Regions from separate parts of the Pseudoxanthomonas sp. genome, predicted to be linked through region 2. Evidence: predicted binding sites of a transcription regulator. Region 2 holds the regulator's gene; the other holds the start of a gene.
The links. Region 2 encodes HrcA, which represses chaperone genes, less so after heat shock. Its sites were predicted from a motif close to TTNGCACTCNNNNNNNNNGAGTGCNAA; they were not measured.

Region 1 (12,310 bases), 1.5 Mb from region 2:
TGCGCATCCCGCGCATGGGTGGCGGGCAGGATCACCGCGAATTCCTCGCCGCCGTAACGGGCCACCACGTCCAGCGCCCGGGTCGTGGCGTCGGCCAGGGCGCGGGCGACCTCGCGCAGGCGCGTATCGCCGGCCTGGTGGCCGAAGGCATCGTTGAGCTGCTTGAAATGGTCGATGTCGATCATCAGCAGCGACAGCGGTTCGCCCGAGCGCCGCGCGCGGTTCCACTCGCGTTGCAGTGCATCGTCGAACGCACGCCGGTTGGCCAGCCCGGTCACCTTGTCCACGCGGGCCAGCGCATCCAGCTGGTCACGTTCGGCCATCGTGCGCAGCTGGATCACCACGCTGCGCATGCCGTAGCCCAGCGTGGCGATGACGAAGCCGGCGATGGCCAGCCGTGGATGCCTGCCGGTGATCAACGCCGAGACCACCAGCAGACTCATCGGCAGCATCAGCGGGCTGGCGGCCCGCACCATCGTCACCACGCCACGCGCCACCGGGACGTGGGTGGTTCCTTTCGGGAAATACACCGCCAGGCTGGCCAGCAGCAGGAACGGCACGTCGATGACCAGGTCGACGTAGCTGCCGAATCCGGCATCCTGTGGCTCGACATGGTTGATGTAGCCCGCCACGCCAAGATAGACGAAGGCGTAAACGGACTGCGCGCGGTAGAAGCCGCGACTGGCCGGCGTCCGGCTGGCCAGGAAGCGGGCCAGCGAGAACAGCGCGATGAAGCCGTTCTCCACGTCGAACATCATCACCAGGTTGCCCTCCCCACCGGCGTCGGCGCCGTCCGCGCCGGCAAAGGAGAAGGTGTGCACGAAGAACAGGCCGCCCAGCACGGCCGCCACCAGGCCATCGAGCGCGCGCACCTGCCAGGTTTCGCGCGCCGGGCTGGCCAGGGCGAAGATCAACGGCACGCCATACAGCACGTACAGCAGCAGGCTCAGGCCCGGGGTCGTCGCGGCATTGTCCAGGAAGACCGAATCGATCATGTTGGCCGTCATGCCGCCGGCCCACAGCAACAGGCCCAGCCCCAGCGCGAGCCATGCCAGGGCCATGTCGCTGTGCCGGCAGCGCCACAGGCAGACGCCTGCAGCCAGCAACGGCGCACCGACCAGGAACACGAACGACAGCAGCTCGGCCCTGTCTGGGAACAACGCCAGCGCCAGCGCGTGGCAGAGCAGGTAGAGCAATGGCAACCCAAACGACACGTACAGCCTCCCCGCCGCATGAGCCTTGACGATACGCGTGCGTCCAGCGGCGTCACAAGGGCGTGGCGGCAAGCGGGTGCAGCGTCGGTGTCCGGGCGTGAACTGCGTCGCGCTGTGGTGCATCCGGTTCACTGCCGCACGACCTAACATGGCCGCCCCACATCCCGCAGGTTCGCCATGTCCGATTCCACGATGACCGCCATCGCCATCCACGGTGGCAAGGGCGATGCCGCCGCGCTGCATCCGGTGCAGGTGCCGCGCCCGGTGCCCAGGGCGCACGAGCTGCTGGTGCGCGTGCGCGCCGCCGGCGTCAACCGGCCCGACCTGCTGCAGCGCCAGGGAAATTACCCGCCGCCGCCCGGTGCACCGGACACGCTGGGCCTGGAGATCGCCGGCGAAGTCGTGCAGGGCAGCGGCCGCTGGAAGGCGGGTGACAAGGTCTGCGCCCTGCTGGGCGGTGGTGGCTACGCGCAGTACGCGGTGGTCGATGCCCGCCATGCGCTGCCGCTGCCCGATGGCGCCGACTTCATCCAGGCCGCCGCGTTACCGGAAACGGTCTTCACCGTGTTCGCCAACGTGTTCGAACACGGCCAGCTCAAGGCCGGCGAGCGCCTGCTGGTGCATGGTGCGACCTCCGGCATCGGGGTGATGGCGATCCAGATGGCCAAGGCCGCCGGGGCCCAGGTCATCGCCACCGCGCGCGGCGCGCAGAAGGCCGCGCGGGCCAGGGCGCTGGGGGCGGATGTCGCGGTCGATACATCGGCCGGTTCATTCGTCGATGCCGCGCGCGCAGCCGGCGGTGTGGATGTGTCGCTGGATATGGTCGGTGCCAGCGTCTTTGCCGACACGCTGCAGGTGTTGAATCCGCGCGGCCGCATCGTCTACATCGCCGCGCAGGGCGGCGGCACGCTGGAAGTCCCGGTCTTCGAGCTGATGCGCCGGCAGGCGGTGCTGACCGGTTCCACCCTGCGCCCACGCGCGGCTGACGAAAAAGCCCGCCTGGCCGAGCGGATCGAACGCACGGTGTGGCCCTGGATCGCCAGCGGGCAGGTCACCGCACAGGTGGACCGGACCTTCCCGCTGGAACAGGCGGCCGCCGCGCATGCCTATCTGGAAGCGGGCCAGCATGTCGGCAAGGTGATGCTGACCGTGGATTGAAGCCAGCGCCTTTCCATCGCGTGGCATGATCCGCATTCCCCCCATGCCCTGCCGCCCCGGAATTTTCCGGGGCACACTGTCGTTGCCGACGGGAGGTGGAGGATGTGGTGCAAACCGTTGCGGGTCCTGGCCGGATGGCTGTTGTGCATGCCGATGCTGGCGATGGCGCAGGCCGCGCCCGGCGTGCCGGCAGGCGAGGACGGTCCAGCCGTGGTGCGGGTGGTCCATGCCGATGGCCGTTACCAGCTGCAGGTCGACGGCAAGCCGTTCTATGTCAAGGGCGGTGGCATGTCCGGCAACGACCAGCAGGCACTGGTCGCACGCGGCGGCAATTCCTTCCGCACCTGGCATAGCGGTGAGAACCACAAGGATGTGATCGCCATGCTCGACCAGGCCCGGCGCAACGGCCTGATGGTCGCCATGGGCATCGAGGTCGCACGCGAGCGGCATGGCTTCGACTACAACGACGCGCAGGCCGTGGCCGAGCAGCTGCAGCGCATCCGCCGCGAAGTGCTGGACTACAAGGACCATCCGGCCGTGCTGATGTGGGTGGTCGGTAACGAGCTGAACCTGGAAGCCACCAATCCGGCCGTGTGGACGGCGGTGGGGCAGCTGGCCGACATGATCCACCGCATCGACCCGAACCATCCGGTGATGACCACGCTGGCTGGTTTCGACAAGCCGCTGATCGATGCGATCAAGGCCCGCGCGCCGTCACTGGACCTGATCGGCGTGCAACTGTACGGCGATATTTCCGCGCTGCCGGAGAAACTCAGGACCAGCGGCTGGACCGGCCCGTACATCGTCACCGAGTGGGGTCCGACCGGTCACTGGGAAAGTCCGCTGACCGCCTGGGGCGCGCCGATCGAAGACACCAGCACCCGCAAGGCGCAGCTGCTGACCGAGCGCTACCAGCGCTACATCGCCAGCGATACGCGCCAGGGGCTGGGTTCGTACGTGTTCCTGTGGGGCAACAAGCAGGAACGCACGCCGACCTGGTATGGCCTGTTCCTGCCCACCGGTGAATCCACGCCCAGCGTCGATGCCATGCAGCTGCTGTGGACCGGCAAGCCCGCCGACAACCGCGCGCCGTCCATCGCCGTGCCCAGCATCGACGGGCAGTTCGCCCAGGCCAGCGTGACCTTGCTGCCGGGCAGTACTCATCAGGCCCAGGCCATGGCCGAAGATCCCGAAGGCGATCCATTGCAGTACCGGTGGAGCATGCGCGCCGAGAGTGCCGCCAGGACCACCGGCGGCGACCCGGAGGACGTGCCGGCGCTGGTGGATGTACCAATCAGCAAGACCGCCAACGGCGCGATGCGCTTCGTCGCGCCCGGGAATCCCGGCGCGTATCGCCTGTTCGTGGAAGTGCGCGACGGGCGCGGCCATGCGGCCTACGCCAACTTCCCGTTCCGCGTGCAGGCGGCGAAGTAGCCGACGCAGGTGTGCCGGCCTGGCGTCTGCTCACAGCGGGCAGGCGCGGCCACCTGCTGCCGCCACCGGTATGCGAATGCCACGACGGCCTGCGAGCTCCCAGGCAAGGGTCGAAGCGCACGGCGCGAGGGGTCCTGTCAGTTCGCGCCAACCACGCTTGCCTCCGGGGTGTTGCATCGGCGACCGTGGGCGCCGTTCCCCTATCGCGAAGCCCGTTCTCCATGCGCACGCTCTATCCGCCAATCACGCCCTATGCCGAACAGCGGCTAGCCGTGGATGGCCTGCACACCTTGCAGATCTACGAATGCGGAAACCCCGACGGCATCCCGGTGGTGTTCCTGCACGGCGGCCCAGGCGGTGGCGTGGTGCCGGAGCACCGGCGCTTCTTCGATCCGCAGCGCTGGCGCGTGGTGTTGTTCGACCAGCGTGGTTGCGGGCTGTCCACGCCGCAATCGGAAGTGCGCGACAACACCACCGCGCACCTGGTGGCTGATATCGAGGCGATCCGCGCGCATCTGGGCATCGCGCGCTGGGCGGTGTTTGGTGGCTCGTGGGGCTCGACCCTGTCGCTGGCCTATGCGCAAGCGCATCCGGACCGCGTGCTGGGGCTGGTGCTGCGCGGCATCTTCCTGGGCCGGCGCGAAGAGCTGCATTGGTGCAACGAATGCGATGGCGGCGCGCAGATGGTGTTCCCGGAAGGCTGGGCGCGTTATGTCGCGCATATCCCCGAAGCCGAACGCGCGCAGATGGTGGAAGCCTACTGGCGTCGCCTGGACGACGAGGATGCCGGCGTGCGCCAGGCTGCAGCCGAGGCCTGGGCCGCGTGGGAGGACGGTTCATCGACCCTGGTCCATGACGCCAATCCGCCGCCTTCGGAAGACGATGTGCAGGCCACGCTGGCGGTGGCCCGGATCGAAGCGCATTACTTCCGCCATGACGTGTTCCTGCAGCCCAACCAGCTGCTGCGCGACATCGACCGCATCCGCCACCTGCCCGGCACCATCGTGCAGGGCCGCTACGACATGCTGTGCCCGGCCAAGGCCGCGTACGAGCTTGCCCAGGCCTGGCCCGAGGCGAGGCTGGAGATGGTGCTGGCCGGCCACAGTGCGTTCGATCCGGCGATCACCGATGCGCTGGTCCGGGCAACCGATGCACTGGCCGACACGCTGGCCCGGCCAGGATGACGCGTCAGTGTGGGGCGGTCTTCGGCGCGGGCAGGTCGAACACCGCCACCACCGGGAAATGGTCGGACGGATAGCGCGGCCCGTTGTGGACAGTCAGCGTGTCCACGCGGCGCAGGGCCAGGCCGCGGAACAGGATCCAGTCCAGGCGGCGGTCCGGCGTGCCGGTGAAATCGTGGAAGGTCGCTTCCGGCCCGCTGCGCGGCGCACCGGCCAGCCAGGCGTCCTTCAACACGGCGGTCAGCGCGGCGTGGGCCGGATCGCGGTCGGTGGTATTGAAGTCGCCGGTCAGCACGAACGGCTCGTCCTTCGGCAGCCCGGCGATGCGCTTGATGATCAGCTGGGCGCTTTTCAGGCGCGCCGCGTCGTCCTGGTCGCGATACGGGAAATGGGTGTCGTACAGCACGAACGTGGCGCCATCGGCGGTGCGCCTGAAGCGTGCCCAGGTCACCAGTCGCGGATACAGGTTCCCCCAGGTGATGCTGCCGGGCACGTCCGGGGTGTCGGACAGCCAGAAATTGCCCGATTCCAGCACCTTGAGTCGGTCGGTCCGATAGAACACGCCCATGTGTTCGTCGCCATCGCCACCGCGGCGGCCTTCGCCGAACCAGGCGTACTGCGGCAGGCGTGCGACCAGGTCGTCGGCCTGCTGCTTGACCAGCTCCTGGGTGCCGATGACATCCGGGTCCTGGGTGCGGATGGTCTGGGCCATCAGGTCGCGGCGGTTTTCCCAACGGTTGTCGTTGGTATCGGCCGGCGTGCGCACATTGAAGCTCATGACCTTCAGGGTCGGGGTGTCGGCTAGCGCGGCTGCGACGGGCAGCACCATCAGGATGAGCAGCAGGCGGAAGCGGCGGTGCGGGGCACGGAACAAGAACATGGCGGTTTCTGGGGGCGGGCGGACGCGCACATGGTCCGCTTGATCCTGGGCCCTGAAAACCCGGCGATGGTCGCAGATGAACCGTGATGGCGCGACGTTATTTGAGGCTTACATCACGCAACGTGTGCCGGGGAAGACGGCACCGCCGTGTCCGCCATGCCTCCCCAGCCGCGCCGGTGGTCATTCCGGCGCGGTGTCCATCGTCAGTTCCAGTCGGCGTGGAAACTGCCTTGGCGATCAGTGCGTTCGAACGTGTGTGCACCGAAGAAATCGCGCTGGGCCTGGATCAGGTTGGCCGGCAGGCGCGCGCTGCGGTAGCTGTCGTAGTAGGCGATGGCCGAGGCGAAGCACGGCACCGGGATGCCCAGCTTCACTGCGGTGGACACGACCTCGCGCAGCGCACCCTGATAGTCGGCGGCGACCTTCTGGAAGTACGGGTCCAGCAGCAGGTTGGCCAGCTTGGCGTCCTGCGCATACGCGTTGGTGATCTTCTCCAGGAAGCGCGCACGGATGATGCAGCCGGCGCGGAAGATCCGGGCGATCTCGCCGTAGTGCAGGTCCCACTGGTACTCGTCCGAGGCCGCACGCATCTGTGCGAAGCCCTGCGCGTAGGACACGATCTTGCTCAGGTACAGCGCCTTGCGCACCGCCTCGATGAAGGCGGCCTTGTCACCGTCGAACGTTGGCGCGGCGGGTCCGGCCAGTACCGTGGAGGCGGCCACGCGCTCTTCCTTCAGCGAAGACACGATGCGCGCGAACACCGATTCGGTGATCAGCGTGCAGCGGGATGCCCAGGTCCAGCGCGCTCTGGCTGGTCCACTTGCCGGTGCCCTTCTGCGCGGCGCGGTCCAGGACCACGTCGACCAGATCGGCATCACCCTGGTCGTCGCGCTTGCGGAAGATCTTCGAGGTGATCTCGATCAGGTAGCTGTCCAGTTCGCCGTCGTTCCACTGGGTATAGATGTCGGCCAGTTCAGCGTTGGACACGCCCAGTACGTCTTTCAGCACCGCGTAACTTTCGGCGATCAACTGCATGTCGCCGTATTCGATGCCGTTGTGGACCATCTTGACGTAGTGGCCGGCGCCGTCGGGGCCGATGTAGGTCACGCAGGGCGTGCCGTCCGGCGCCCTGGCGGCGATCTCGGTCAGGATCGGTGCGACCAGGTCGTAGGCGTCCTTCGGGCCGCCCGGCATGATCGACGGGCCTTTCAGCGCGCCCTCTTCGCCACCGGACACGCCGGTGCCGATGAAGTGGAAGCCCGCATCGGCCAGTTCCTTGTTGCGGCGACGCGTGTCCTGGAAAAAGGTGTTGCCGCCGTCGATCAGTACATCGCCCTTGGACAGCAGTGGCTTGAGTTCTTCGATCACCGCATCGGTGCCCGCACCGGCCTTGACCATCAGCAGGATCCGGCGCGGGACTTCCAGCGAATCGACGAAGTCCTGCAGCGTGTAGCTGGGCACCAGCCCTGCGTCCGGACTGTCGGCCATGACCTCGTCGGTCTTCTCGCGGCTGCGATTGAAGATGGACACCTTGTGGCCGCGACTGGCGATGTTGAGTGCCAGATTGCGGCCCATGACGGCCATGCCGACGACGCCAATGGGTTGTTTGCTCACGATGTGCTCCTGGAAATGGTCGCGGGATGCCCCGCGCAGCGCGCCATTTTATGCGCGCGGGTCGTTGCTCGCTTCGATTGGCGGCAAGGGCCGCGCGTATCACGGTGCGTCATGTGCAGGCTGCCCTTGAACCCGCCGCCGGGCGGACCTATGTCGTCTACAGGCCGTGCTGGATCGCGCCGACGATGTGGTAAGTGACTGATCGGAAGGGAAGTGCTTCGCGGAGCGCGCCCATTTCCAGAAATGAATGCAATACAACAAAACACCTGGATATTGTCCGATCAATGGAACGATGGGAACCATCCCAGGCCTTAGCAGTCGAACCCCCACATTGCTAATATCGCTGCCATGAACCAGACCTCCGCAGCCACCGCCATGGTGGCCAACAATCTCCCGATTCCCAGCCCGCTTGGCTCGCTGGACGCCTACATTGGCGCCGTGCACCAGATCCCGGTGCTCACCGTGGATGAAGAGCAGGACCTGGCACACCGCTTCCGCGACGAGGACGACCTCGATGCCGCGCGCGAACTGGTGCACTCGCACCTGCGTTTCGTCGTCCACGTGGCCCGCGGCTACAGCGGCTACGGCCTGCAGCTGGGTGACCTGGTCCAGGAAGGCAACATTGGCCTGATGAAGGCGGTCAAGCGCTTCGACCCGGATATGGGCGTGCGCCTGGTGTCCTTCGCGGTGCATTGGATCCGTGCCGAGATGCACGAGTTCATCCTGAAGAACTGGCGCATCGTGAAGGTCGCCACGACCAAGGCCCAGCGCAAGCTGTTCTTCAACCTGCGCAAGTCCAAGACCCGCCTGGGCTGGATGAACGCGGCCGAAGTGCGCGCCGTGGCCAAGGACCTCAACGTCTCCGAGCGCGAAGTGGTCGAGATGGAATCGCGCCTGTCCGGTCGTGACGTCGGCTTCGACGCCCCGGCGGACGAGGACGAAGAGCGTTCGGCGCCGCCGTCGCCGGCCCACTACCTGCGTGCCAACGAGGAAGATCCCTCGCAGGCCTACGAGCGTGCCGACAGCGAGGACAACCAGCTGGAACTGCTGCGCGAAGGCATGGCCAACCTGGACCAGCGTTCGCGTGACATCGTCGCCCGTCGCTGGCTGGACGCCGACAACAAGGTCACCCTGCAGGAACTGGCCGACGAGTACGGTGTGTCGGCCGAGCGCATCCGCCAGATCGAGGCGAACGCGCTGAAGAAGATGAAGGCGCTGTTCGCCGCGTAAGCGTCACCGACAGGCTGTTCATCGAGAAACCCCGCGATGGCGGGGTTTTCTTTTGGGGTTGGATCGCTGGTGGCACGACAGCGGCATGCGGCCATGGGCTGACAATTCTGTAATTCCGCTTTCGCGAATTATTCTCATTTGGTAATCTTCTGCGAATCCGGTCACGCGCCTGCGGCGCGCGGCCTGCGAAGTGGACCCACGGGTTGTGCATCGCCGATGGACGTCCGTCCCGCTTCGCCTTCGATTCGCCCAAGCCGTACGCCAGGGCATTCTCCTTGACGAGGCTGTTCCCATGATCCGTGCTGCACGCCGTGCCTTCCGTTCGCCTGTCTCCCAGCCGCTGAGCCTGGCGGTTCTCACCTCACTGGCCTTCGCCGCACCGCTGCAGGCGCAGGAATTCGACGATGAAGAGGAGACGCGCGCGGAGAAAACCGCCGCGTCGACGCTGGAAACCCTGCACGTCACCGCCGAGCAGATCGCCAAGCAGGCGCTGGGCACTTCGATCATCACCCAGGAGGACATCGAGCGCCGGCCGCCGGCCAACGATCTGTCCGACCTGCTGCGGACCATGCCGGGCGTCAACCTGACCGGCAACAGCTCCTCCGGTGCCTATGGCAACAACCGCCAGATCGACCTGCGCGGTATGGGCCCGGAAAACACCTTGATCCTGGTCGACGGCCGCCGCGTCAGCGCACGTGATTCGGTGCGCATGGGCGTGGCCGGCGAGCGCAACAGCCGCGGCGACACCAACTGGGTGCCCGCCGAAGCGGTGGAGCGCATCGAAGTGCTGCGCGGCCCGGCCGCGGCGCGTTACGGTTCGGGCGCTGCCGGCGGCGTGGTCAACATCATCACCAAGAAGCCGACCGGTGACCTGACCGGCAGCGTGACGCTGTACGGCCTGGTGCCGGAGAACAGCGATGAAGGCGGCAGCCAGCGCGCCGGCTTCACCCTGAGCGGCCCACTGTCGCGTGACCTGTCGTTCCGCCTGTATGGCAACCTCAACAAGACCGATGCCGACGACGCCGACATCAACAGCGCCAACTCGACAAGCGGCGTGGCGGCGGCTGGCCGCGAGGGCGTGCGCAAAAAGGACATCAACGGCCTGCTGCGCTGGGACCTGAGCGACGACCAGGTGCTGGAGTTCGAATCGGGCTTCAGCCGCCAGGGCAACATCTTCGCCGGCGACTACCTCAATACGTCCAATACGACGGTGACCAGCAAGATCGGCGACGAAACCAACGTGATGATCCGTCGCACCGCGGCGGTGACCCATCGCGGCAACTGGGACTTCGGCACCTCGCGCCTGACCCTGTCCTACAGCGACACCGACAACGACCGCATCAGCGAAGGCCTGGCCGGCGGCCCGGAAGGCTCGCTGTCGACCACGCCGGTCTGGACCCATTCCAACCTGAAGGACTACAGCGCCGACGGCGAGGTGAACATTCCTTCGGTGATCGGCGGCATGGACAACATCTGGACGGTTGGCTTCGAATACCGCCAGAGCAAGCTGGATGATCCGTACTCGATGACCCAGACCGCCACCGGCGTGGACGGCATCGACCTCACCAGCCGCGATGGCAAGAGCGACGAGCAGGTGACCGCGGTGTTCATCGAAGACAACATCTACGCGACCGAACGCCTGACCCTGACCCCGGGCCTGCGCTTCGACCACCACAGCAATTTCGGCAACAACTTCAGCCCCAGCCTCAACGTGCAGTACAAGCTGAGCCCGGAGTGGCTGATCAAGGGTGGCATCGCGCGCGCGTTCAAGGCACCCAACCTGTACCAGGCCAACCCGAACTACCTGTACTACACCCGCGGCAACGGTTGCCCGGCCTACTACACCGGCAGCGGCGGTTGCTACATCCAGGGCAATGCGGACCTGGATCCGGAAACCAGCATCAACAAGGAAATCGGCATCGAGTGGCTGCCGGAGAACGGCTATCAGGCATCGGTGACCTACTTCCACAACGACTACGACAACAAGATCGTCGCCGGCTACAGTGATTATTACGAAACCTCCGCTACCGGTTACGTCTACCAGTGGATCAACGCATCCAAGGCGCTGGTCCAGGGCGTGGAGGGCAACGTCAAGATCCCGCTGATGGGGGATCGAGGTGAAACATTGAGCTGGAACACCAACGTGACCTGGATGATCGACAACAAGAACAAGGCGACCGGCCAGCCACTGTCGGTGATCCCGGAGTACACGCTCAATTCGACGCTGGACTGGCGCGCGACCGAGAAACTTTCGCTGTCGTTGATGGCGACCTTCTACGGCAAGCAGGAACAGGCCTCGCTGGACCGCAACAACGAAGCGGTGTGCGGTGCCGATGGCCTGGTGGCCTGCGACACCCTGGGTGCCTATCACCTGTTCAGCGCCAGCGCGCGCTACCGCATCACCAAGAAGGTCGGCTTCGGCTTCGGCGTCAACAACCTGGCCGACAAGCGGATCTTCCGCGAAGGCAGCCGCGCCAGCAGCGCGGGTGCGGCCACCTACAACGAGCCGGGTCGTGCCTACTGGGCCAGCCTGACGTTCGGCTTCTGAGCACGATGATGCGTTTGATGTCCCGCGTTGCATCGTCTCCCCGCCGCCTGCCACGGTCCCTGGCGCCCGCGCTGCTCGCCGTGGCCGTAATGGCGGCCATCCCGGTGGCAGGCGCGCAGCAGCGTGGCCGGGCCCAGCAGGACATCGGCCAGACCGTGGCCGAACGGACCTCGGCCCATTACCGGTTCCAGCGGTTTGTCGTGTCCAGCCCGGACGGCACGCGCACCTGGCGGATCAACCTGGGCGTTCCCGAAGGGCCGGCGCCAGCCGGCGGCTTCCCGGCGTTCTGGATGCTCGACGGCAACGCGGCGCTGCAGGTGTTCGACGATGCGCTGCTGGACGAACTGGCCAGCGCCACGCCACAGGTGCTGGTGTTCGTCGGCTACGACAACCAGCAGCGCGTCGATACGGAGGCGCGTACGCGCGACTACACGCCCTCGGCGACGACGCGTGGCGAAGGCGACGCGCTTGAGCGCGTCGGTGGCGGTGCCGCGGCTTTCCTGCAGGCAATCGAACACCAGATCCGCCCGGAAGTCGCCCGGCGCGCGCCCATCGATCCACAACGGCAGGCATTGTGGGGGCATTCGTTCGGTGGCCTGTTCGTGCTGCAGGCCTTGTACAGCGGCCAGGCGAACTTCCAGACCTACGCGCCGGCCAGTCCGTCGCTGTGGTGGGACCACGGGATGATGCTGGGCGCACCGGAGCAGCAGTTCGTGGCAGGCAATGCAGGCCGCGCGGCGCGCGTGCTGCTGATGCTGGGCGGCGCCGAGCGCCATCCGGACAACAGCAATCGCAACATGGCCAATCCCCGCGTGGCATCGCACCTCATGCGCGTGGCCGATGCGCCGCCGGGTGCGGCGTTCGACCTGTCCGAGCGACTCCGGCAGGTGTCCGGCCTGCAGGTCGAATACCGCGAATTCGAAGGCCTGAGCCACGGCCCGACGTTGCCGGCCTCGCTGCTCTATGCGCTGCATGCGGTGGCCGGGATCGCCGACCACAGCGGCCGCATCGCGCCATGAGCCCTGTTGTCCCCACATCGCGCGACGCCGTT
Region 2 (12,310 bases):
CCCGGGCCGCCGGGTTGCGACGGGTGACCGCCGCCACGACGTCAAGCTGGTCATTCTCTGCCGCCAATCGCAGCAGTGCCTGGCCCATGCGGCCGGAGGCGCCGTGGATCAGCACGCGCAAGGGAGTTGTCATTGGTTCTTCCTCAGGCCGCGACGGCGGCAGGCAGCGCGGCGATCTCGGCTTTCACCAGCTCACCCAGGATCTTCATGCCCGCTTCGATCCTGGCCGCCGGCACGGTCACGAACGACAGCCGCAGCGTGTTGACCTGCGGGTCGTTGGCGTAGAACGGCGCGCCCGGCACGAAGGCCACGTTCTGCGCGATCGCCTTGGCCAGCAGCCGGGTGGTGTCGACGCCCTTGGGCAGGGTGACCCAGATGAACATGCCGCCATCAGGCCTGGTCCACTGCGCTTCGACCGGGAAATATTGTTCAAGCGCAGCCAGCATCAGCTGGCACTGGCTGCCGTAGAGATCACGGATAGTTGGGATGTGCGCTTCCAGGAAATCGTCCTGGATGGTTTCGTAGACGATGCGCTGGGTGAACGACGGCGTGTGCAGGTCGGTGGCCTGCTTGGCCTGGACCAGCTTGGAATACAGCGGCTCGGGCGCGACCACATAACCCAGGCGCAGGCCCGGCGCCAGGATCTTGGAGAACGAGCCCATGTAGATGCCGCCTTCGGGATTGAGCGACAGCAGGCTGGGCAGCAGTTCGCCGCCATAGCTCAGTTCGCCGTACGGATCGTCTTCGACCACCGGCACGCCGGCAGCCAGCGCCTTGGCCACCAGTGCCTTGCGACGCTCCAGCGGCATGCGCTTGCCGGTGGGATTCTGGAAATTCGGCAGGCAGTACATGAAGCGCGCGCCGTCCAGCAGCTCCGGGGTCAGCGCATCGGTGTCGATACCCTCGTCGTCCGACGGCATGCTCGTGAACTGCGGGCGGAACAGCGAGAACGACTGCAACGCACCCAGGTAGCTCGGCGTTTCCACCAGCACCTTGCTGCCCTCGTCGATCAGGGTCTTGCCCAGCAGGTCCAGGCCCTGCTGCGAGCCGGTGACGATCAGTACATTGGCCGCACTCACCGGCGCGCCATTGCGGGCCAGCCGCGCGGCCACCCACTCGCGTAGCGGCAGATAGCCTTCGGTCGGTCCGTACTGCAGCGCGGCCTGCGGCGCATCGGCCAGGACCTTGAGCGTGGCCTCACGCATGCGCTCGACCGGGAACGTCGAGCCGGACGGCAGGCCGCCGGCGAAGGAAATCACCTCCGGGCGCTCGGTCACTTTGAGGATTTCGCGGATCGCCGAACTGGTCAGGGCCAGGGCGCGCTGGGACAGGGTGATCTGGGTATTCATCGGCCAAGGATACCGCGCAGCCTGCAGGAAGCGCCTGCACGAATCCGCAGCCCGAGTTGTGCGGAAAAGCAGCGACCCTCCCAGCATCGGCCTCGGGCGTTTTCAACCACGTCGCGCCACCGGCGTGCTGGCACTTCGACGACAAGCCGGCCAATCGCCCTTGTTGGCGAAAATTTGATCAAACCGGTGGAGATCCTTGCCCCGCGCGGCCTGCAAAAGTTGTCCACAGGTTTGTGCGGAACTTCATCCACAGCTTCTGTGGATGAAGTTGGCCACGCGACTCAATGCATCGACAGCCGCATGTGGAACTCTTCAGCGTCCTCACCCTCCACCACGAAGCCCAGCCGCTCGTACAGCCCGCGCGCCGGATTGGCCTTGAGTACGTGCAGGGTCACGTCCTTGCCGACACTGCGCGCCTCTTCGATGTACTCCAGCAGCAGCGTCTTGCCCAGCCCATGCCCCTGCAGTTCGGGCGCCACCTGGATCTGCATGACCACGTAGTCCGCGCCGCTGCGATCCAGCTTCAGCAGGCCGGCAATGCGGCCCTGGTGCAGCAGCACCCTGGCATGTTCGTAGCCCTTGAGCAGGCGTCTGCGCATGCTTTCGGCCGACGCATCAACGCCCGAGTTGAGCATGTGCTCGCGCATCGTGGCTTCGCGCAAGGCGAGCAAGCCTTCGATGTCGGCCTCGGTCGCCGGCCGGCGCTGCAGGTCGGCAATCCCGATCCTTGCCGATGGCGTTTCGACCTTGGCGGCAAACACGTTGCGATCCAGCACCCTGCCGATACCGCTGGCGTCCACCTCGTCGGCGGCCGCAGCCAGTGCAACCAGATCGGTACCGCTATCGAAGCCGAGGCGGAAATGCACTTCGCCGGCCGGGTTGCGCAGCGAATGCAGCGAGGCAATGCTCACCCCGTGTCGTTCGAACACATGCAGCATCGCGCGCAGCGAGCCGGGCTGGTCCAGCGGCAGGTGCACCGACAGGCTGCACGGTTCAGCCAGGTCGGCGAGCAGGTAGCCGATGCGTTCGAAGCGGTAATTGCCGTCGGCCAATGCCTCGGCACCGACCGCCGCCTTGTTGTCGGCCAGCATGTGCTGGCGGAACGCAGCGCGCGCCGCCTCATCGCCTGCGCCCACCTGGTCACGCAGGCCGGACAACTCTTCCACGAGCGCGTCCAGCACGCCCGGGACATGCGGGTTGCCGAACTGGATGTCCTCGTAGATCGCCGGATTGAGCGAGAGGATGCGCGAGATCATCGCGCCGTCCATTTCGAACGAGGCCGAGCGGTACGGGAACAACTCCGCCAGCGAACCCACCTGCCCCGCATAGCGGCGCAACACGCCGGCCTGGGCCAGGTGCCCGGCGTGGACCAACGCCTGCACCAGCGCCATCACCTGGTCATGGTGCTGCGGCGTGGTCCGCACGCACTGGGCTTCCAGCGCATCCAGCAAGGTCTGCAGCCATGGGCGCCAGGCATCGAGTCGCGCCTCGCAGACCACCATCGGCCGGCCCTTGAGGGTCGGTGTCTTGGGCGGCGCGGACATCGGGTGCAGGCCCACGACTTCGGCCTGCGATTCCAGCATCGCCGCGACCGGCCCGGTCTTGATCGAGGTCAAGTCCATCCACAGCTGGCCGCGCTCGCGACCAGCGGCCAGGCGTGCGTAATCGCGGATCAGGCCGGCAGTCATGCGGATCGGCGCACTGAAGATCAGCACCTGCGCCTGGTCGATCAAGGCTTCAGGCGGGTGCGAGTCCGGATCGGCCGGATCGTGGCCGATCACCCGCAGGCCAAGGTGCTGTTGCAAGAACCTCGCGAGCCAGCGCCCATACGCGCCAGCGCTACCGACGATGCCGATGACAGGAGACGATGTGTGCAAAAGAAAGACGCCCGGGGAAACCGGGCGTCATTCTATGCCTTGGCTGCAGCCGACCCGGGCCGGCAGCGGCTGCGATCCCGTCAGTTGGTCACTGCACGTCCGGGAGCAGCACCACCTGCGCCTTCACATTCGGGACGATACGACGCAGCACCGCGGCAAGCGCCTGGTTGTAGTCCGCCGAACAGGTCGGGCCAGGCGTGCGGTCGTCGAAAACACGTCGCAACGTCACCTCGCGTCCCTGCTGCAGGACCTCGGCGCGGTAGGTCAGGTTGCCCTCCTCCACCAGCAGCGCCGGCGGCAGGGCGGCGGCATGCAGTCCTGCCGCAAGGCGGAAGATGTAATCCTCCTCGGCCCGCAGGCCACCGCAGCTGCTTTCGCCCTCCGGCACTTCGGCCATGCCGGCCTGGCTGCGCACTATTTGCGAGATGGGTGTCGTCGCCATGAACCACGGCGACAGCGTCATGCCACCCGGTACCGTCAGCAGCGACTGCACATCGAAATCGGCTTCGACCCAGAAGCTGTCCGACAACGCCTGCGGATCCTCATAGCGGACCTTCCCCGTCGCACTCAGGCCCATGCCACGGAAGAAGGTGCTGACCAGCTTGTCCACGTCCTCGGGCTGCAGCTGGCGGAACTGTTCCCGTAATCCGGACGCCATGGCGCCTCCCAGCTCAACCCGCATGCGCGTGTGCACCGAGCCATCCAGCGCGATATCGGCCACGGTCCGGGTGCGTTGCCAGTTCCCGCTGGCTGCCGTGACAGGCGTGCGCCGACTGTCATCATGCCCCTCCACCAGCAACACAGGCTTGCCGGCCACCGCCGATGGCAATGTCCCGAAGGGCACGTTGCCGGCGGTGGAATCCAGGTAGAGATCGAACGCCGGAATGTAATTGATGACGTGGTTGACGACCGAAGCCACCGGCACGGACGGCAGGCGGTAGGCGCTACCGGCGTTGACCAGCGCCTGGGTGCTGTCGATGCCCTCGGCTTTCAGCAGGGCCTGCAGCAGGGTCGCATGATCCTTGCAGTCGCCCATGTGGTTCTCCAGCATCACGTCCAGGTCACGTGGCACTACCGCCCCCAGCCCGATGCAGTTACCGGCATAGGAAATGTTGCGCGAGACCCACTCATACAGCAGCCGAGCGCGCTGGCGCGGATCCTTCTCCTTGCCGACGGTCTGTCGTGCCAACGCTCGCACCTTGGCGTCGGGAATCGCTTTGGGCGAAGCCTCCGCGCCATAGGCCTGCGCGATCTGGGCGTAGTTGGCGAACGTCGATACCGCATAACCTGGATAGCGCTCGACATCGAAGGTGCTGTCGCGCAGTGCTTCCGGGTCGACCGGCGCGGTGTTCTTCCAGCGCCAACGGAGCTGACGACGGTCGCCGTGGGTCTGCTCGTCATCCTGCAGCATCTGCCAGGCCTGATGCTGCACTGACATGGACGCAGGCAGGTCGAAATTCACCTCGACCTGGCCGTAGTAGGTGGCCGGGTTGTAGCTGTTGATGATCGAGAACTGCCCCGGAAACATCGGCTTGAGTGCCTCCACCCGATAGGCGAAGACCGTGGTATCTCCGACGGCCAGGCTGGGAAATACCACCGAGAGCACCGTCTGGTCGGAATAGAACGGCGAATCGCCATCGCGGCCGGCGCTGGCGTTGACCTGGAAATTTCCCGGCGGCGCATCGATGCGCCGACCGTCAGCCTTCAAGGTGTAGGCGGCAGTCACCTTGGCGGTCTGGATGCTGGTGCTGTAGTCCACCGATGCATCGCGCGCCGCCTCCAGTCCACTCTCCAGCAGCACCTTGACCGCAACCTCGCGCTCGATCACGAAGGTGCCGTCGGCCTGCACGAGGTAATTGACGCGTTCGTGCTCGACCTGCAGCGGCTGTTCCTTAGCATGTGCCGGCGCGAGCCAGGCCAGCGCCATCACCGTCAGGCATCGATGCATTCCTTTGAACATTCCCTGCCCCTTGGCATCCATGGCCGCCCGGTCCGGGCGGTGAGGCAGCATGCCAAGGCGGCCGACGAACTTCCAGCGGAACCGATGCAACGCCTGATCACGCCGGCCACAACGAAAAAAGCGACCTGTCACCAGGTCGCTTCATCGTCATCCGCCAGAGGCCAGGCAGGTCAGGACGTCATCCGGTCCCAGAAACCCTTGACCCCGTCCAGGAACGTGGCCGACTTGGGTGAGTGCTTGCGCGCGTCTTCACCCACGAAGGTGGTCTCGAACTTCTGCAGCAGCTCGCGCTGTTCGGCGGTCAGGTTGACCGGGGTTTCCACCACGACCTTGCAGAACAAGTCGCCGGTGGAGCGGCTGCGCACCGACTTGACACCCTTGCCGCGCAGGCGGAACAGCTTGCCGGTCTGGGTTTCGGCCGGGACGCGGATCTCGGCCTCGCCACCCAGCGTGGGTACGCGCACGGTGTCGCCCAGCGCGGCCTGCGAAATGCGGATCGGCACGTCGCAGTGCAGGTCGTCGCCATCGCGCTGGAAGATGTCGTGCTCACGCACGCGCACCTCCACGTACAGATCGCCCGCCGGCGTGCCGGCCGGGCCGGCTTCGCCCTCGCCCGACAGGCGGATACGGTCACCGCTGTCCACGCCGGCCGGGATCTTCACCGACAGCACGCGCTCTTCCTCGATCCGACCGGCACCGTGGCAGGTCTTGCAGGGATTGCGGATCACCTGGCCGCGACCCTCACAATGCGGGCAGGCCTGCTGCATGGTGAAGATCCCGCGCTGCATGCGGACCTGGCCGCGGCCGGCGCAGGTGGTGCAGGTTTCGGTCTTGCCGTCTTCCGAGCCGCTGCCGTGGCAGGGCTCGCAGGCGGACATCGTGGGAATCTCGATGCGCTTCTCGGTACCCGCGACCGCGTCTTCCAGGTCCAGCTCCATCACGTAGCCGATGTCGGCCCCGCGACGCGCGGCACGACCACCACCGGCGCCACCGCCAAAGATGTTGCCGAAGATGTCGCCAAAGATGTCGCCCATGTCGGCGCCGCCGAACCCGGCACCACCACCGCCACCACCGCCCATGCCGTGTTCGAACGCGGCGTGGCCATGCTGGTCGTAGATGCGGCGCTTGCCGCCATCGGACAGGACCTCGTAGGCCTCCTTGCACTCCTTGAACGATGCCTCGGCCGTTGCATCGCCGGGGTTGCGGTCAGGGTGGAACTTCATCGCGCAACGACGGTAAGCCTTTTTCAGCTCGTCGTCGGTGGCGGTGCGGGCGACGCCCAGGACCTCGTAATAGTCGCGTTTGCTCATTGCCGGATGGAAGCCTGCGTTGAATGGGTAAAGCCTGCCTCGCCGCACGCCCAGCTTCCGGGCGCGCCTGCGACGCTGGAAAAGCCGAAGGAGCGAAGCCGTGGCCCCGCTCCTTCGTCAGCTGTTGCCGATCGTGGACAGACGCTTACTTCTTGTCGTCCTTGACCTCGGTGAACTCGGCGTCCACCACGTCGTCGGCGGCGCGGTTGGCCTGCCCGGCGCCACCTTCCGGCGCACCCTGCTCGCCAGCCGAAGCAGCGGCGTACAGCGACTGGCCAGCTTCTTCCAGGGTCTTGGACTTGGCTTCGATCTGCGCCTTGTCGTCGCCCTTCATTGCCGTTTCCAGATCGGCCAGCGCGGCCTCGACCTTGCCGATCACATCGCCGCCAACCTTGGCGCCGTGCTCGGTGATCGCGGTGCGGGTGGCGTGGATCAGGCCATCGGCCTGGTTACGGGCCACGACCAGTTCCTGGAACTTCTTGTCTTCGTCACGGTGCGCTTCGGCATCGGCGACCATCCGGGCGATCTCGTCGTCCGACAGGCCCGAACCGGCCTTGATCTCGACCTTCTGTTCCTTGTTGGTCTTCTTGTCCTTGGCCGACACGTGCAGGATGCCGTTGGCGTCGATGTCGAAGGACACTTCCACCTGCGGCATGCCGCGCGGCGCGGCGTCGATACCCGACAGGTCGAAGCGGGCCAGCGACTTGTTGAAGCGGGCCTGCTCGCGCTCACCCTGCAGCACGTGCACGGTCACGGCCGACTGGTTGTCCTCCGCGGTGGAGAAGGTCTGCGAGGCCTTGGTCGGGATGGTGGTGTTCTTCTCGATGATCTTGGTGAACACGCCGCCCAGGGTCTCGATGCCCAGCGACAGCGGGGTGACGTCCAGCAGCAGCACGTCCTTGACGTCGCCGCCCAGCACGCCGCCCTGGATCGCGGCGCCCAGCGCCACGGCCTCGTCGGGGTTCACGTCCTTGCGCGGCTCCTTGCCGAAGAACTCGGTCACCGCCGCCTGCACCTTGGGCATGCGGGTCTGGCCGCCGACCAGGATCACCTCGCCGATGTCGCTGGCACGCAGGCCGGCGTCATTGAGCGCGGTGCGGCACGGCTCGATCGACTTCTTGATCAGGTCTTCGACCAGCGACTCCAGCTTGGCGCGGGTCAGCTTGATGTTCAGGTGCTTCGGGCCCGACGCGTCGGCGGTGACGTACGGCAGGTTCACTTCGGTCTGCTGGCTGGAGGACAGCTCGATCTTGGCGCGCTCCGCGGCGTCCTTCAGGCGCTGCAGGGCCAACGGATCCTTGCGCAGATCGATGCCCTGGTCCTTGTTGAACTCTTCCACCAGGTAGTCAATGACGCGGGCGTCGAAGTCTTCGCCACCCAGGAAGGTGTCGCCGTTGGTGGCCAGCACTTCGAACTGCTTCTCGCCGTCGACGTTGGCGATCTCGATGATCGACACGTCGAAGGTGCCGCCGCCCAGGTCGTACACCACGATCTTGCGGTCCTGCTTGTCACCCTTGTCCAGGCCATAGGCCAGGGCCGCGGCGGTCGGCTCGTTGATGATGCGCTTGACGTCCAGGCCGGCGATGCGGCCGGCGTCCTTGGTCGCCTGGCGCTGGCTGTCATTGAAGTAGGCCGGCACGGTGATGACCGCTTCGGTGACCGTCTCGCCCAGGTAGGCTTCGGCGGTCTTCTTCATCTTTTCCAGCACGCGCGCGGAGATTTCCTGCGGCGCCATCTTCTTGCCGTCGCTGCTGGACACCCAGGCATCGCCGTTGTCGTGGGCCAGGATGCCGTACGGCACCAGGTCCAGGTCCTTCTTCACTTCGGCGTCGGTGAACTTGCGGCCGATCAGGCGCTTCACCGCGTAGAAGGTGTTCTTGGGGTTGGTGACGGCCTGGCGCTTGGCCGAGGCGCCGACCAGTACTTCGCCGTCCTTGGTGTAGGCGACGATGGAAGGCGTGGTGCGGTCACCCTCCGAGTTCTCGATGACGCGGGCTTTGCCGCCGTCCATGATGGCCACGCACGAGTTGGTCGTGCCGAGGTCGATGCCGATGATCTTGCCCATGGTGCTAGCTCCGTAAAAAGCGAAAGTTTGTCGGGTCGGGACCAGGCACTCGGCCCGGTCGATGAACCTGATATAGGGATGTGATGACGGGCTTCAAGCGCCCGTGGAACACAAAATTCCGGCCGGTTACCCGCCGGCGGGACGCAGACGATGGATCAGTCGTGCGCCGCGACCACCACCAGCGCCGGGCGCAGCAGGCGGTCGTTGAGCAGATAGCCCTTCTGGAACACCTGCAGCACGCTGCCCGGGGCCGCCTCGTGGGCCGGCGCCTGGCTGATCGCCTGGTGGTGGTCCGGGTTGAACGGCTGTCCGGTCGGGTCGAGCACGGTCAGGCCGTTGTCGTCAGCCACCTTCAGCAGCTGCTTCTGGGTGAGCTCCAGGCCTTCGCGCAGCGGGCTGGGTTCTGCACCGGCGGCGGTCAGGCCCGCATCCAGGCTATCGAAAACCGGCATCAGCTGGCCCAGCAGCTTCTCGTTGGCGAACTTGCGGGCGTTGTCCACGTCGCGGGCCACGCGCTTGCGCTGGTTCTCAAGGTCGGCCCGGTCCAGCAGGACCGAGGCGCGCAGCTGGTCGAGCTCGTTGCGCAGGGTTTCGATCTGCGCCAGCAGCAGCGTTTCGGCGTCCTGCGGAGCGTCGGCGGCCGCGTCAACGCTGGCCTGGTGTTCGTTTGAAGTCATCGAGGAGTTCCATCATGGCGGGACCAATCCGCCGCAAGCCCCACTTATTGGGTCGGCGCGGACGGATTCAAGTCATCCCCGGGACGCAGCATTGCCGCACCGAGCGCATCGGCAGCCGCCTGGACCAGCGGGATCACCTGCTGGTAGGCCATCCGGGTCGGCCCGATCACCCCCAGCACCCCCAACACCTGGCCGCTGGCCCGGTACGGCGCGGCCACCAGTGACACGCCGTCCATGGGCGCCAGGCCGGTTTCTTCGCCAATGAAGATGCGCACGCCCGGCGCACTGATGGTGCGTTCGAGCAGCTGCAGGATCTCGCGCTTGCGGGCGAAGGTCTCGAACAGGTCGCGCAACCTATCCAGGTCGGAGAGATCCTGCACGCCCATCAAGCGGGTCTGGCCGGCCAGCACCATGTCGTCGTCCGACGGGGTCAGGGCGTGTTCGGCCAGCTCGACGGTGTGGGCCAGCAGACCCTCCATCTCCGAGCGGGCCGCGCGCAGTTCGCGCAGCAGCGTGGCCCGGATCTCGGCGATGGGCCGGCCGGCGAAATGCGCATTCAGATAGTTGGCCACCCGCTCCAGCTCGGACGGGTCGTAGAAGCGCCGCGGCTCGATCACCCGGTTCTGCACATCGTTGTCGGCGAAGACCAGGATCGCCAGCACCCGGCGCCCGTCCAGCGGCACGAAATCGATATGGCGGAAGGCGAACTGCTCGCGCCTGGGCGCGCCGACCACGCCAACGAAATGGGTCATCGCCGACAGCAACTCCGAAGCATTGCCCAGCAGCGCCTGGGTGCCGGTGCCCGCCGGGAGCTCGGCACGCAGGCGGGCGACTTCGCGCTCGGCCAGCGGCTGCATCTGGACCAGGCTATCCACGAACACCCGGTAGCCCTGCGCGGTCGGGATGCGCCCGGCCGAGGTGTGCGGCGAGGTCAGCAGCCCGGCATCCTCCAGGTCGGCGAGGATGTTGCGGATGGTCGCCGCGCTCACATCCAGGCCCGCGTGCTGGGCCAGGGTGCGCGACCCGACCGGTTCGCCGTCGTGGATGTAGCGGCCGATCAGGGTCCGCAGCAACTGCCGCGAGCGCGCATCCAGGTCGGGACTTCGGGAATTCATGGTCGATAGATAGCGGCCGGGCGCCACCTTTGCAACCTGTCGCTGCCAGTCTCAGCCTGTGCGCCGACTGGCCCTACAATGCCGCCCGACTATGCTCCGACACCTCACCATCAAAGACTTCGCCGTGGTTCGCGCCACGGACATGGAATTCGGCCCTGGCATGACCGTGATCTCCGGTGAGACCGGCGCCGGCAAGTCACTGCTGGTCGACGCGCTGGGCTTTCTGTCCGGCCTGCGCGCCGATGCCGGCGTGGTCCGCCACGGCGCCCAGCGCGCCGAGCTGTCGGCCGAATTCGACCTTCCGCCCAAAGCCCCTGCCCTGACCTGGCTGGCCGAGCATGCGCTGGATGAGTCCGGCCAGTGCCAGCTACGCCGCGTGCTGCGCGCCGATGGTGGTTCACGCAGTTGGATCAACGGCCGCAGCGTGACCCTGTCCCAGCTGAGTGAACTGGCCGGGCTGCTGGTGGAAATCCACGGCCAGCACGAGCACCAGGCACTGCTGTCCAAGGGCAGCCAGCTGGCGCTGCTGGACGCTTTTGCCGGCTCGCAGGCGCAACTGGTCGCGGTGCAGAAAGCCGCCAGCGCCTGGAACACGCTGCTGGCCGAGCGCGAACGCCTGACCGCGGCCGGCGATGTCTCCGACCGCCTGAATTACCTGCAGCACCAACTGGACGAGCTGCGCCGCGAAGACCTGTCGCCGGTCGCGATCCAGGACCTGGTCGCGGCGCACCGTCGCCAGGCCCATGCCTCCACCCTGATCCAAGCCTGCGACGACGGGCTGGCCCGACTGTCCGGTGAGGACGGCCCTTCGGCGGGCCGCCTGCTGCTGCAGACCCGTGGCGAACTGGCCCGCGTGGTCAACCACGAGCCGCGTCTGGGCGAAGTGGACAGCATGCTGGAAAGCGCCCAGATCCAGATGGACGAAGCGCTGGGCCTGCTCAGTCAGATCCGCGATGAGCTGGACGTGGACCCGGACCAGTTCGAACGCGCCGAGCGCCGCCTGACCCGTCTGCACGACCTGGCCCGCAAACACCGGGTCACACCCGAGCAGCTTGGCGAAGTCGCGGATCGGATCGAGGCCGAACTGGAAGGCCTGCGCGGCGCTGGCGAACGCCTGGCCGGCCTCAACACCGAACTCGAAACCGCCCGCCAGGCCTGGCGCACTGCCGCCGCCGCGCTGACCAAGATCCGCACCAAGGCCGCCACCAGCCTGGCCAAGAAGACCAGTGCGCTGATCGGCGAACTCGGCATGGGTGGCGGCAAGCTGGAGGTCCAGCTCGAATCCAACGACGCCGACCGGCCCGATCCGCAGGGCGCCGAACGCGTCGAACTCCTGGTCGCCGCCAATGCCGGCCAGCCGCCGCGCCCGCTGCGCAAGGTCGCCTCGGGCGGCGAGCTGTCGCGTATCTCGCTGGCCATCGAAGTGGCCGCGCTGGGCTCGGACGCGGTGCCGACCATGATCTTCGACGAAGTCGACTCGGGCATCGGTGGTGCGGTCGCCGATATCGTCGGCAAGAAGCTGCGCGACCTGGGTCGCGAGCGCCAGGTGCTGTGCGTGACCCACCAGCCACAGGTCGCCGCACAGGGCCACGCCCATTACCGCGTCAGCAAGGCGCCGGTCGAAGGCATGACCCAGTCGTCGGTCGAATCACTCGATGCCAAGGCCCGCCAGGAAGAACTGGCACGCATGCTGGGCGGCGTGGAAATCAGCGCCGAGGCCCGTGCCGCAGCTGGCAAGCTGCTGGAATCGGTCGCCTGACCCAAGCAAAAGGCCGGGTTGCCCCGGCCTTCCAATGCAGGCACTGAACTGGACTTACTTGCGCTTCTTGCGCACGTACAGCACCAGCGAGTGCTCCTCGATCTCGTAACCGTGTTCGGCGGCGATCTTCTCCTGCAGCGCTTCGATCTCGTCACTGGAAAACTCGATGACCTTGCCGGACTCGATGTCGACCATGTG

Region 1: the regulator HrcA is predicted to act here: its motif matches at 7,793-7,819, upstream of rpoH (RNA polymerase sigma factor RpoH).

The regions. Positions count from the first base shown of each region.
Region 1 is NZ_CP114978.1:1,990,923-2,003,232, reverse strand. Features, by position in the region: gene O8I58_RS08625 (GGDEF domain-containing protein) at 1-1,214, opposite strand, end outside; gene O8I58_RS08620 (NAD(P)H-quinone oxidoreductase) at 1,392-2,372, shown strand; gene O8I58_RS08615 (glycoside hydrolase family 2 TIM barrel-domain containing protein) at 2,475-3,806, shown strand; gene pip (prolyl aminopeptidase) at 4,028-4,990, shown strand; gene O8I58_RS08605 (endonuclease/exonuclease/phosphatase family protein) at 4,995-5,867, opposite strand; partial or broken gene gndA (NADP-dependent phosphogluconate dehydrogenase) at 6,071-7,481, opposite strand; gene rpoH (RNA polymerase sigma factor RpoH) at 7,830-8,711, shown strand; gene O8I58_RS08585 (TonB-dependent siderophore receptor) at 9,004-11,259, shown strand; gene O8I58_RS08580 (alpha/beta hydrolase) at 11,277-12,278, shown strand.
Region 2 is NZ_CP114978.1:500,278-512,587, reverse strand. Features, by position in the region: gene dapB (4-hydroxy-tetrahydrodipicolinate reductase) at 1-133, opposite strand, end outside; gene O8I58_RS02410 (aminotransferase-like domain-containing protein) at 144-1,349, opposite strand; gene O8I58_RS02405 (GNAT family N-acetyltransferase) at 1,631-1,948, opposite strand; partial or broken gene O8I58_RS02400 (prephenate dehydrogenase) at 2,120-3,226, opposite strand; gene O8I58_RS02395 (DUF3857 domain-containing transglutaminase family protein) at 3,315-5,174, opposite strand; gene dnaJ (molecular chaperone DnaJ) at 5,357-6,496, opposite strand; gene dnaK (molecular chaperone DnaK) at 6,642-8,561, opposite strand; gene grpE (nucleotide exchange factor GrpE) at 8,717-9,238, opposite strand; gene hrcA (heat-inducible transcriptional repressor HrcA) at 9,283-10,353, opposite strand; gene recN (DNA repair protein RecN) at 10,445-12,112, shown strand; gene fur (ferric iron uptake transcriptional regulator) at 12,167-12,310, opposite strand, start outside.